DNA from 3 places in the Streptomyces sp. 8N114 genome. Region 1 is predicted to be linked to each of the others. Evidence: predicted binding sites of a transcription regulator. Region 1 holds the regulator's gene; each other region holds the start of a gene.

The links. Region 1 encodes HspR, which represses chaperone genes until heat shock. Its sites were predicted from a motif close to TTGAGNNNNNNNNNCTCAA; they were not measured.
Region 2: a site for HspR is predicted at 1,780-1,798, ahead of lon (endopeptidase La). Genes of this name have one in related genera too.
Region 3: a site for HspR is predicted at 2,022-2,040, ahead of dnaK (molecular chaperone DnaK). Genes of this name have one in related genera too.

Annotation. Positions count from the first base shown of each region.
Region 1 is NZ_JBQQBT010000022.1:86,675-90,215, reverse strand. Features, by position in the region: gene clpB (ATP-dependent chaperone ClpB) at 1-168, opposite strand, end outside; gene ACTWQF_RS30245 (D-alanyl-D-alanine carboxypeptidase family protein) at 391-1,338, shown strand; gene ACTWQF_RS30240 (heat shock protein transcriptional repressor HspR) at 1,402-1,875, opposite strand; gene dnaJ (molecular chaperone DnaJ) at 1,877-3,088, opposite strand; gene grpE (nucleotide exchange factor GrpE) at 3,116-3,541, opposite strand, start outside.
Region 2 is NZ_JBQQBT010000001.1:408,885-412,425, forward strand. Features, by position in the region: gene lon (endopeptidase La) at 1-1,757, opposite strand, end outside; gene ACTWQF_RS01795 (spermidine synthase) at 1,891-2,604, shown strand; gene ACTWQF_RS01800 (response regulator transcription factor) at 2,674-3,471, shown strand; gene ACTWQF_RS01805 (ATP-binding protein) at 3,493-3,541, shown strand, end outside.
Region 3 is NZ_JBQQBT010000004.1:115,325-118,865, reverse strand. Features, by position in the region: gene dnaK (molecular chaperone DnaK) at 80-1,954, opposite strand; gene ACTWQF_RS11325 (L,D-transpeptidase family protein) at 2,096-2,833, opposite strand; gene ACTWQF_RS11320 (phosphocholine-specific phospholipase C) at 3,006-3,541, opposite strand, start outside.

The DNA.
Region 1 (3,541 bases):
GTCGGCCTCGACGGCCGCGATCAGGTCCTGGATGTTCTCGTTGTCCTCGCCCGTGAGCAGGGCGAGGAGCAGATGGGCCGGCGTGATGTCGGGGTGGCCGTCGGTCACCGCCCGGTCGTTGGCCGCGCTGATGGCGTCCCGGCTCTTGTTGGTCAGCTCCGCGTCCACTTCCTGCGCTCCTCCTCCAGTGCTGTCCGTAGGCACCGGGCGCCCCTGCGTCCCGGCTGTGCCCGTGCCCCGCGATGGCACTTGCTACCTACAGCATGCAACAAGTTGAGTCTATTCCACTCAATTCGCATAGGTCTACTATCACTCTTAGTTCCCGGCCGCTTCCTGACCCGGGTACCCGCCCAACGAGCCGCATCGCAGCGGCATTTGGAGCTGACAGAAGTGAAGATTGGCATTGCTGGCACCCACCGTGTCGCCACGGTGATGCTCACCTCCGGAGCCGTGCTGACGACGGGCGCGCTGGCCGCCCCGGCCGCCACGGCGTCCCCCGCCGCCACCGCCGCGCCCGCTTCGGCGCCGGCCGCGGCCCACGTACGCGCCGCCGCGGCGAAGCCGTCCATCACCGCCCGCGGCGGCTATGCGATGAACAGCGGCACGGGGAAGAGCCTTTACGCCAAGGCCGCCGACACCCGGCGTTCCACCGGCTCGACCACCAAGATCATGACCGCCCGGGTGGTGCTGGCCCAGAAGAACCTCAACCTGAACCGCAAGGTCACCATCCAGAAGGCGTACAGCGACTACATCGTCCGCAACACCGCCTCCTCGGCACGGCTGATCGTCGGCGACAAGGTCACCGTCCGCCAGCTGCTCTACGGACTGATGCTGCCCTCGGGCTGCGACGCGGCCTATGCGCTCGCCGACACGTTCGGCAAGGGCAGCACCCGCAAAGCACGGGTGAAGTCCTTCATCGGCCAGATGAACACCACGGCCCGGAACCTCGGCCTGAAGAACACGCACTTCGACTCGTTCGACGGCATCGGCAAGGGCAGCAACTATTCCACCCCGCGCGATCTGACGAAGCTCGCCCGCAACGCGATGACCTACTCGACCTTCCGCTCGACCGTGAAGACCCGCTCCACCAAGCAGAAGACGGTCACCAAGAGCGGCGGCTACCGCTATATGACCTGGACCAACACCAATCCGCTGCTGGGCGGCTACTCGGGGGCGCTCGGCGTCAAGACCGGCTCCGGGCCCGAGGCCAAGTACTGCCTCGTCTTCGCCGCCGAGCGTGGCGGCAAGACGCTGATCGGCACCGTGCTGGCGTCTTCCTCCGCCACGAACCGCACCAAGGACGCCACCAAGATCCTGTCCTACGGCTTCAAGCAGTAGGCCCTCATCCCTTGCCCCCCGGTGTGGGCGCCGCCCACACCGGGGGCCGGGGGCCCGAGAGGGCTACTCCCTCGGTTTGGGGCGCCAGACGACCAGCGCGCTGGACTGGCGCACATCCTCGTACGGCACCAGATCGCGCCGGTACGAGGCATGCACCTGCGCCTCGCGCTGCTGCATCGCCGCCGCGGCGCCCTCGACCGCGGCGGACAGCTCCGCCACCCGCTGCTGAAGCGCCGCGACCTGGTTCTCCAGTTCGATGATCCGCTTGATCCCGGCGAGGTTGATGCCCTCGTCCTGGCTGAGCCGCTGCACCTCGCGCAGCTGCTCGATGTCCCGCGCCGAGTAGCGCCGGCCCCGCCCGGGCGTGCGGTCGGGCGAGACCAGCCCCAGCCGGTCGTACTGCCGCAGGGTCTGCGGGTGCAGACCCGAGAGCTGGGCGGCGACCGAGATGACGTAGACCGGAGATTCTTCCGTCAGCTCGTACGCCGCAGAGCGCCCAGCCGCGAATGCTCGTCTGCGTCCGTCCCGGCCGTCCACCTCAGTCTCCCTTCGCTGCCTTGAACAACGCGGCCCGCGGATCCTCTCCCGCTGTCGCGTCCCGGTAGGACTCCAGGGAGTCCTTCGCCTTGTCGGCCAAATTCTTGGGCACCGCGACCTCCACTGTCACCAGTAGGTCGCCGCGGGTTCCGTCCTTGCGGACCGCGCCCTTGCCCCGGGCCCGCATGGTGCGCCCGGACGGCGTACCCGGCGGGATCTTCAGCGTGACGGGCGGCCCGCCGAGCGTGGGGACCTTCACCTCGCCGCCGAGTGCGGCCTCGGGGAAGGTGACCGGCACGGTGACCGTCAGATTGTCGCCCTTGCGCCCGAACACCGGGTGCTTGTCGACGTGCACGACGACATACAGGTCACCGCTGGGTCCGCCCCGCTCGCCCGGGGCGCCCTTGCCGCGCAGCCGGATGCGCTGCCCGTCGGTGACGCCCGCGGGAATCCGGACCTGCATCGTCCGCGAACTGGTCGCCCGCCCGGACCCCTTGCAGGTGTCGCACGGGTCCTGCGCGATCAGGCCGCGCCCCTTGCAGTCCACGCACGGGTCGGTCAGCGAGAAGCCGCCGCCCGTGCCACGCGAGACCTGCCCGGTGCCCACACAGGTGGGGCAGACCCGCGGGGTGCCGTTCTTGTCCCCCGTTCCGGCGCACTCCTTGCACGCGGCGCTGGAGGACATCCGCAGCGGGACCGTGGCCCCGTCCACCGCCTCGGTGAAGCTGAGCGTCACCTCGGACTCGATGTCCTGGCCGCGCCTGGGCTGCGTACGGGTCCCGGTGCCGCCGCGGTTGAACAGCCCGCCGAAGACGTCGCCGAGCCCGCCGCCGAACCCGCCCGGTCCGCCGGCACCGCCGCCCCCGCCCTGACCGCCACCGAACAGGTCGCTCAGGTCGAAGTTGAACGTTCCGGCGCCGCCGGGCCCGCCCGGACCGCCGCCCGGCCGACCCTGCCTGTCGAAGAGGGCACCGTTGCCGAAGAGGGTGCGCGCCTCGTCGTACTCCTTGCGCCGCTTCGGGTCGCCGAGCACGTCGTACGCCTCGGAGGCGTCCTTGAAGCGCTCCTCGGCCTTGGGGTCACCGGCGTTGGCGTCGGGGTGGTTCTCCCGGGCCAGCTTGCGGTACGCCTTCTTGATCTCGGCTTCGGTAGCGTCCTTGGGGACGCCGAGGACCTTGTAGTAGTCCTTCTCGATGAAGTCCTTGGTACTCATCCTCGACGTCCCTCCTCCCGTACGCGGTCAGCCCTCGTCCGGGCCACCGTTCTCCTCTTCAGCGGCCGACGTCTCGGCACCGGCCTCGCCCTTGCCGCCCGTACCGCCGGCGGCACCGGGCTGCGGCTCGGCGACCCCGACCCGTGCGGGACGGATGGTCCGTTCGCCGATTCGGTACCCGGGCTGGAGGATCTGCACGCACGTCGTCTCCGTGACATCCGGAGAGTACGAGTGCATCAGCGCCTCGTGGACCGTCGGGTCGAAGGGCTCGCCCTCCTTGCCGAACTGCATCAGGCCCATCTTTGCCGCGACCATCTCCAGCGACTCGGCGACCGACTTGAAGCCGCCCACCAGCTCACCGTGGTCCCGCGCCCGGCCGATGTCGTCCAGCACCGGCAGCAGCTCCGTCAGCAGGTTCGCGACGGCGATCTCCTTGACCGCCACACGGTCCCG
Region 2 (3,541 bases), on a different contig from region 1:
TGGTGCTTGGCGGCGACCTTGCGCAACACCCGCTGGACCGACCGCTCCAGGGAACGGACGCCCGCCTCGCGGGTGTACTCGGCGGCGAGCTTGCGCAGTGCCGCCTCCTCGAAGGTGACCTCGCCGCTCTCCAGGCCGGCCCGCTCCAGCTGACGGGGCAGCAGGTGGTCCCGGGCGATGGTGATCTTCTCGTGCTCGGTGTACCCGTCGAGCTCGACGACCTCCATCCGGTCGAGCAGCGGCTGCGGGATTGCCTCCAGGACGTTGGCGGTGGCCAGGAAGACGACGTCCGACAGGTCGAGCTCGACCTCCAGGTAGTGGTCCCGGAAGGTGTGGTTCTGCGCCGGGTCCAGCACCTCCAGCAACGCCGCTGCCGGGTCGCCGCGGAAGTCGGAGCCGACCTTGTCGACCTCGTCCAGCAGCACGACCGGGTTCATCGAACCGGCTTCCTTGATGGCACGGACGATACGGCCGGGCTGGGCGCCGACGTAGGTACGCCGGTGGCCGCGGATCTCCGCCTCGTCCCGGACGCCGCCGAGCGCGACCCGGACGAACTTACGGCCCATCGCGCGGGCGACGCTTTCGCCGAGCGAGGTCTTCCCCACCCCGGGGGGCCCGGTCAGCGCCAGCACCGCCCCTCCGCGCCGCCCGCCGACGACGCCGAGGCCGCGCTCGGCGCGCCGCTTGCGGACAGCCAGGTACTCGGTGATGCGCGCCTTGACGTCCTGCAGCCCGGCATGGTCGGCGTCCAGGACGGCCTGCGCGCCGGAGATGTCGTAGGCGTCCTCGGTGCGCTCGTTCCAGGGCATCTCCAGGACGGTGTCGAGCCAGGTGCGGATCCAGCTGCCCTCCGGCGACTGGTCGCTGGAGCGTTCCAGCTTGTCGACCTCCTTGAGGGCGGCCTTCTTGACCTCCTCGGGCAGGTCGGCGGCCTCGACGCGGGCCCGGTAGTCCTCGCTCTCGTCCTCGGGGTCGCCGTTCAGCTCGGCCAGTTCCTTGCGGACCGCGTCGAGCTGGCGGCGCAGCAGGAACTCGCGCTGCTGCTTGTCGACGCCCTCCTGGACGTCCTTGGCGATGGACTCGGCCACGTCCTGCTCGGCCAGGTGCTCGCGCAGTGCGGCCGTGGCGATCCTCAGCCGCTCGACGGGTTCGGTGGTCTCCAGCAGCTTCAGCTTCTGCTCGGTGGACAGGAACGGGGAGTAGCCGGCGTTGTCGGCGAGCTGGCCGACGTCGTCGATCTGCTGCACCCGGTCCACGACCTGCCAGGCGCCGCGCTTGCGCAGCCAGTCGGTGATGAGGGCCTTGTACTCCCTCATGAGCTCGGCGACCTGGCCGGGCTTGGGGGCGCCTCCTGGGCCGGAGGACGGGGAAGGGTCGGGCACGGTTTCGGTGACCGGCGTGCCTTCCACCCACAGTGCGGCTCCGGGCCCTGTCGTCCCGGTGCCGACGCGGATCCGGCGCAGACCTCGGATGAGTGCGCCGGGGTCGCCGTCGGCGAGGCGTCCGATCTGCTCCACCCGGCCCTCGACGCCGATCTCGGCGTAGTTGCCCTCAACCCGCGGGACCAGCAGGACCCGGGGCTTCGCACCGTCCGGCGCGTCCGAGGCCGCGGACTTCGCGGCATCGACGGCGGCCCTCACGTCGCTGTCCGAGAGATCCAGCGGCACCACCATTCCCGGCAGCACCACGCCGTCCTCGGCGTCGATGGGCAGCACAGGCAGGGTGAGCGGTGTGGACTCCGGGGACTCAGCAGCCATGATCTCTCCCTAGGCAGGCAAGTTGAGTAATACCCACTCAATGCTTTTGAGGCTGCGTATGTTCCCCTGCTTCCGGGAGATCTGTTCGCTGTCAGCGATCGAGGATCGACGGCGATCGTCCTACCCTTCCCCCATGTCGAAGTCAGCCAGTGCTGCGATCTCAGCGGCCCAGGAGTCGGCGCCGGTCACCGTGGAGCGGCGGGACGGTCCGTACGGCGAGGTGGTGCTGCGGCAGCGGGGAGCGCACTACGAGATCATCGCCAACGGGTGCTTCCTGATGGACACCTCCGACGGACGCTCGGAGCGGCTGCTGGTGCGTGCGGCGCTGGACGAGCTCGCCGGGAGGGCCGGACCGCGGTTGCTCATCGGCGGACTGGGGGTCGGTTTCTCGCTGGCCGAGGCGGCGGGCGAGCCGCGCTGGGGCCGGATCAGCGTCGTCGAGCGGGAACCCGCGATCCTCGACTGGCACCGCACGGGGCCGCTCTCCGCGATCTCCGGCCAGGCCCTGGCCGACGCCCGTACGAAGCTGGTGGAGGCCGACCTGGTGGCGTACGTGCACGAGTCGGCAGCCGCGGGGCGACGCTTCGACGCCATGTGTCTGGACATCGACAACGGCCCGGACTGGACGGTCACCGACGACAACGCCTCCCTCTACTCCCCCGCCGGGCTGACCGCCTGCCGGGCGGCCCTCGCGCCGGGCGGAGTACTGGCCGTGTGGTCGGCGCAACCGTCACCGACATTCGAGGGATGTCTGCGTAATGCGGGATTCTGCCGCGTTAGGACCGATGAGATCCCGGTCGCCCGAGGCGTCCCCGACGTGGTCCACTTCGCAGCACGACCGGCGTAGCCGAAGCCGTCAGCAGGCCCTTACGCTGCTGTCCCAGGAAAGCCGGAAGAGCCACAGGGGCGGGGTCGTATGGACCAGAAGAACACCACTCAGACACCTGGCGGCGCTGCTGCCGCGACCACCCCGGGCGCCCAGCGTCGCATCCTCGTCGTGGAGGACGACCCCACCATCGTCGACGCCATCGCGCGACGGCTGCGGGCCGAGGGCTTCCAGGTGCAGACGGCGGGCGACGGGCCCGCTGCAGTGGACACCGCCGAGGCGTGGCAGCCGGACCTGCTGGTGCTGGATGTGATGCTGCCCGGCTTCGACGGCCTGGAGGTCTGCCGCCGGGTACAGGCCCAGCGCCCGGTGCCGGTGCTGATGCTGACGGCGCGGGACGACGAGACGGACATGCTGGTCGGCCTCGGTGTGGGCGCCGACGACTACATGACCAAGCCGTTCTCCATGCGGGAAGTCGCGGCGCGGGTGCATGTACTGCTGCGCAGGGTGGAGCGCGCGACGCTGGCCGCGCACACGCCGCGCAGCGGCATACTCCGGCTCGGGGAGCTGGAGATCGATCACGCGCAGCGGCGGGTGCGGGTCACGGGTGAGGATGTGCATCTGACCCCCACCGAGTTCGATCTGCTGGTGTGCCTGGCGCACTCGCCCCGCGCGGTGCTCTCGCGCGAGCAGCTGCTGGCCGAGGTGTGGGACTGGGCCGACGCGTCCGGAACCCGCACCGTCGACAGCCACATCAAGGCCCTACGACGCAAGATCGGCGCGGAGCGCATCCGCACCGTGCACGGTGTCGGATACGCCCTCGAGACCCCGGGCCCGGACGGTGGCGCTGCGGCGCCCGTGACGGGCGCCGCGACGGAGAGCTCCTGACGGCGGAGGGGACGGAGCGAGATGTCCGTTTCCGTGTCCTTCTTCCTGACGGCCCGTACGCGCTCTCTCG
Region 3 (3,541 bases), on a different contig from region 1:
CTCCGCCGCGTGGGCGCGAGCAACCACGACGCAGCCGCACCCCGCAAACGTCGAGCAGGGGCACCCCCTCGGCGGCGGCTCAGCGCGAGCCGCCCTTCTCGTCGTCGACGATCTCCGCATCCACGACGTCCTCCTCCCCGCCGGTGCCGCCACCGGCGGGGCCCGCGCCGTCGGGGCCGGGGGCACCGGGCTGGGTTCCCGCGTACATGGCCTGGCCCAGCTTCTGGCTGACCGTACTGACGCGCTCGGTGGCGGCGCGGATCGCCGCGGTGTCGTCGCTGTCGGCGGACTCCGCCTTCAGCTTCTCCTTGAGGTCACCGACCGCTGCCTCGACCTCGGAGCGGGTGTCCGCGGGGACCTTGTCCTCGTTCTCCGCGAGGAACTTCTCGGTCTGGTGGACGAGGGTCTCGGCCTGGTTGCGGGTCTCGGCGGCCTCGCGCCGGCGGCGGTCCTCGTCGGCGTGCTGCTCGGCCTCCCGCATCATGCGGTCGATCTCGTCCTTCGGCAGGCTGGAGCCGCCGGTGACCTGCATCTTCTGTTCTCTGCCTGTCCCCTGGTCCTTGGCGGAGACATGCATGATGCCGTTGGCGTCGATGTCGAAGGCGACCTCGATCTGCGGTACGCCACGGGGCGCCGGCGGGAGCCCGGTGAGCTCGAACATGCCGAGCTTCTTGTTGTACGCGGCGATCTCCCGCTCGCCCTGGAAGACCTGCACGTTCACCGAGGGCTGGTTGTCCTCGGCGGTGGTGAAGATCTCCGAGCGCCGGGTGGGGATCGTGGTGTTCCGCTCGATCAGCCTGGTCATGACGCCGCCCTTGGTCTCGATACCGAGGGACAGCGGGGTGACGTCCAGCAGCAGGACGTCCTTGACCTCGCCCTTGAGCACGCCCGCCTGGAGGGCGGCGCCGATGGCCACGACCTCGTCCGGGTTGACGCCCTTGTGCGGTTCCTTGCCGGTGAGGTTCTTCACCAGGTCCGTCACCGCGGGCATCCTGGTCGAACCACCGACCAGGATCACGTGGTCGACGTCGGAGACGCTGATCCCCGCGTCCCGGACCGCGCTGTGGAACGGGCCTTCGCACCGTTCGAGCAGGTCCGAGGTCAGCTGCTCGAACTGCGCCCGGGTGAGCTTCTCATCCAGGTGCAGCGGCCCCTCGGACGAGGCGGTGATGTACGGCAGGTTGATCGTCGTCTCGGTCGTGGCGGATAGTTCGATCTTCGCTTTCTCGGCCGCCTCACGCAGCCGCTGCACCGCCATCTTGTCCTGGGCCAGATCGACGCCGTAGCTGTTCTTGAACTGCTTCGTCAGATGATCGACGACCCGCTGGTCCCAGTCGTCACCACCCAGATGAGTGTCGCCGGAGGTGGACTTCACCTCGACGACGCCCTCGCCGATCTCCAGCAGCGAGACGTCGAAGGTGCCTCCGCCCAGGTCGAAGACGAGGACCGTCTGGTCGTTCTCCTTGTCCAGCCCGTAGGCGAGGGCTGCGGAGGTCGGCTCGTTGATGATCCGCAGGACGTTCAGCCCGGCGATCTCGCCCGCTTCCTTGGTGGCGGTGCGCTGGGAGTCGTTGAAGTAGGCGGGCACGGTGATGACGGCGTCCGTCACCTCGTCCCCGAGGAACGCTTCCGCGTCCCGCTTGAGCTTCTGCAGCACCCGCGCGGAGATCTCCTGTGCGGTGTACTGCTTGCCGTCCACGCTGCCGGACGCCGGGAAGCGCCAGTCCGACTCGCCCACGTGCCGCTTCACCGAGCGTGCCGTGCGCTCCACGTTGGTCACGGCCTGCCGCTTGGCGACCTCCCCTACCAGCACTTCGCCGCCCTTGGCGAACGCCACCACCGAGGGCGTCGTCCGGGCGCCTTCCGCATTCGTGACGACGGTGGGCTCGCCACCCTCCAGGACGGAGACCACCGAGTTGGTCGTACCGAGATCGATTCCGACTGCGCGTGCCACCTCAGTCTCCTCTCCTGCGTCCCCCACCATTGCCGCTCTCCAGGTGCCTCTACATCTTGCATAAAAGTTGAGTCGCTTACTGTCAAGCGAGGGAGCGCGCTTTCGGACCCTGATCCGCCCCAGCACCTGTGGAGGGGCCCGTCACGCCGCCGGCTTGCGGCCCCAGATACGGACGCGGTCGCCGATCCGCAGCCATCTCCACAGGTTTTCCGCGTCCTCGTAGCGGAGGTTGACGCAGCCGTGGGAGCCGGGCGGGCTGTAGATGTTCTTGTGCGTGCCGTGGAAAGCCTGGCCGCGGCTGAAGTACTGGCTGAACGGCATCTGCTGGCGGTAGAGGACCGAATAGTCGTACCGCACCCGGCGCAGGATGCGGAAGTGTCCGGTGCGCGTCTCGTACCCGCGGGCGCCGCTGCGGGCGGGCATCGCGCGGAGGACGACCTTCCGCCCCTTGAGCAGCCACATCACCTGGTGGGTCAGATCGAGACAGACCACCCGGCCGCGGGCCGGCCGACAGTGCTTGTCCGCCAGCAGTTTCTCCGGATGCCCCGCCGCCCAGCGCGCGTACAGCGCCCGATACGTGGCGGGGGACGCGAAGCCGTCCGCGGGCAGCACGCCCTCCTGCTCCTGGAACCGCTGGATCGCCGCGCAGTCCCGCTGCGACTGCCGGCCGTCCACCGGGAGGCCCAGATATCTCTCGACCTCCCGCTGCTGCGGGCCGGTTCTCATGGAGCAGGCTCGTTCCTCGGCCTGGTCCTCCCCCGCCGAGTGCGGGGCGAGCGCCTGGGAGGGTACGGCTTCGGCGAGGCCGAGCAGCAACAGGAGCGCGAGGGCGGGCGCCTGGGCCTTACGCGCGGGGGGAAGGAAATTCTTCGGTGGCATGCACGGGCATCTGCCCCCGATGCTGCGAATACAGCGCGGAACGCTGCGGATTCACCTGACCGCCGCACACGAGTTCCCCCTTTTCCTGCCCCGCCCGGAGCCGTTCCGGGCGGGGCAGGAATACCGGGTGCGGCAGGGGGCGACTCCGGGTGGGGCGAGGCGGCGAGAGGTGTCAGTCCGTCAGCGTGGCCGGGTCGCTGACGCCAACCTCACCGGTCTCGACGTGGCCGGCGAGGCGGCGCTGCCAGTCCGCGTCGGTGTCGGAGGTGACGGTCAGGTCGTACCAGCGCTTGCTGTCCCGCAGGCTCACGGTGCGCACGACCGTGGCCCCCGCGCGCACCTTGTGGGTCTCCTTGGCGCCGCCGTAGGCGTTGGCCACCGTGAGACCGCAGTCGGTGTCGCCCGCGTTGGTGAGGGTCAGCTCGATGTCGCCGCTCTTCGCGAGGTGCCGCGCCGTCACCTCCGGGCCGGGCTGCTTGCCCGGGCCCTTGAATGTGCGCAGGAAGCCGTTCGGGCCGTGGGCCGTGAGATCGTAGCTACCACCGGAATGGGCGGTGTTCCAGGTGTCGGACAGCTGCTTGCCCGCCTCGGTGCTGTAGGTCCAGGGGCCGTCGGTGCGGTTGGCGGAGGTGACGAGGAAGAAGGCGCCCGCTGACTTGCCGCCGCCGAAGGTGAGGGTGAACTTCCCCTCCGCCGGCTTGGCCGCGC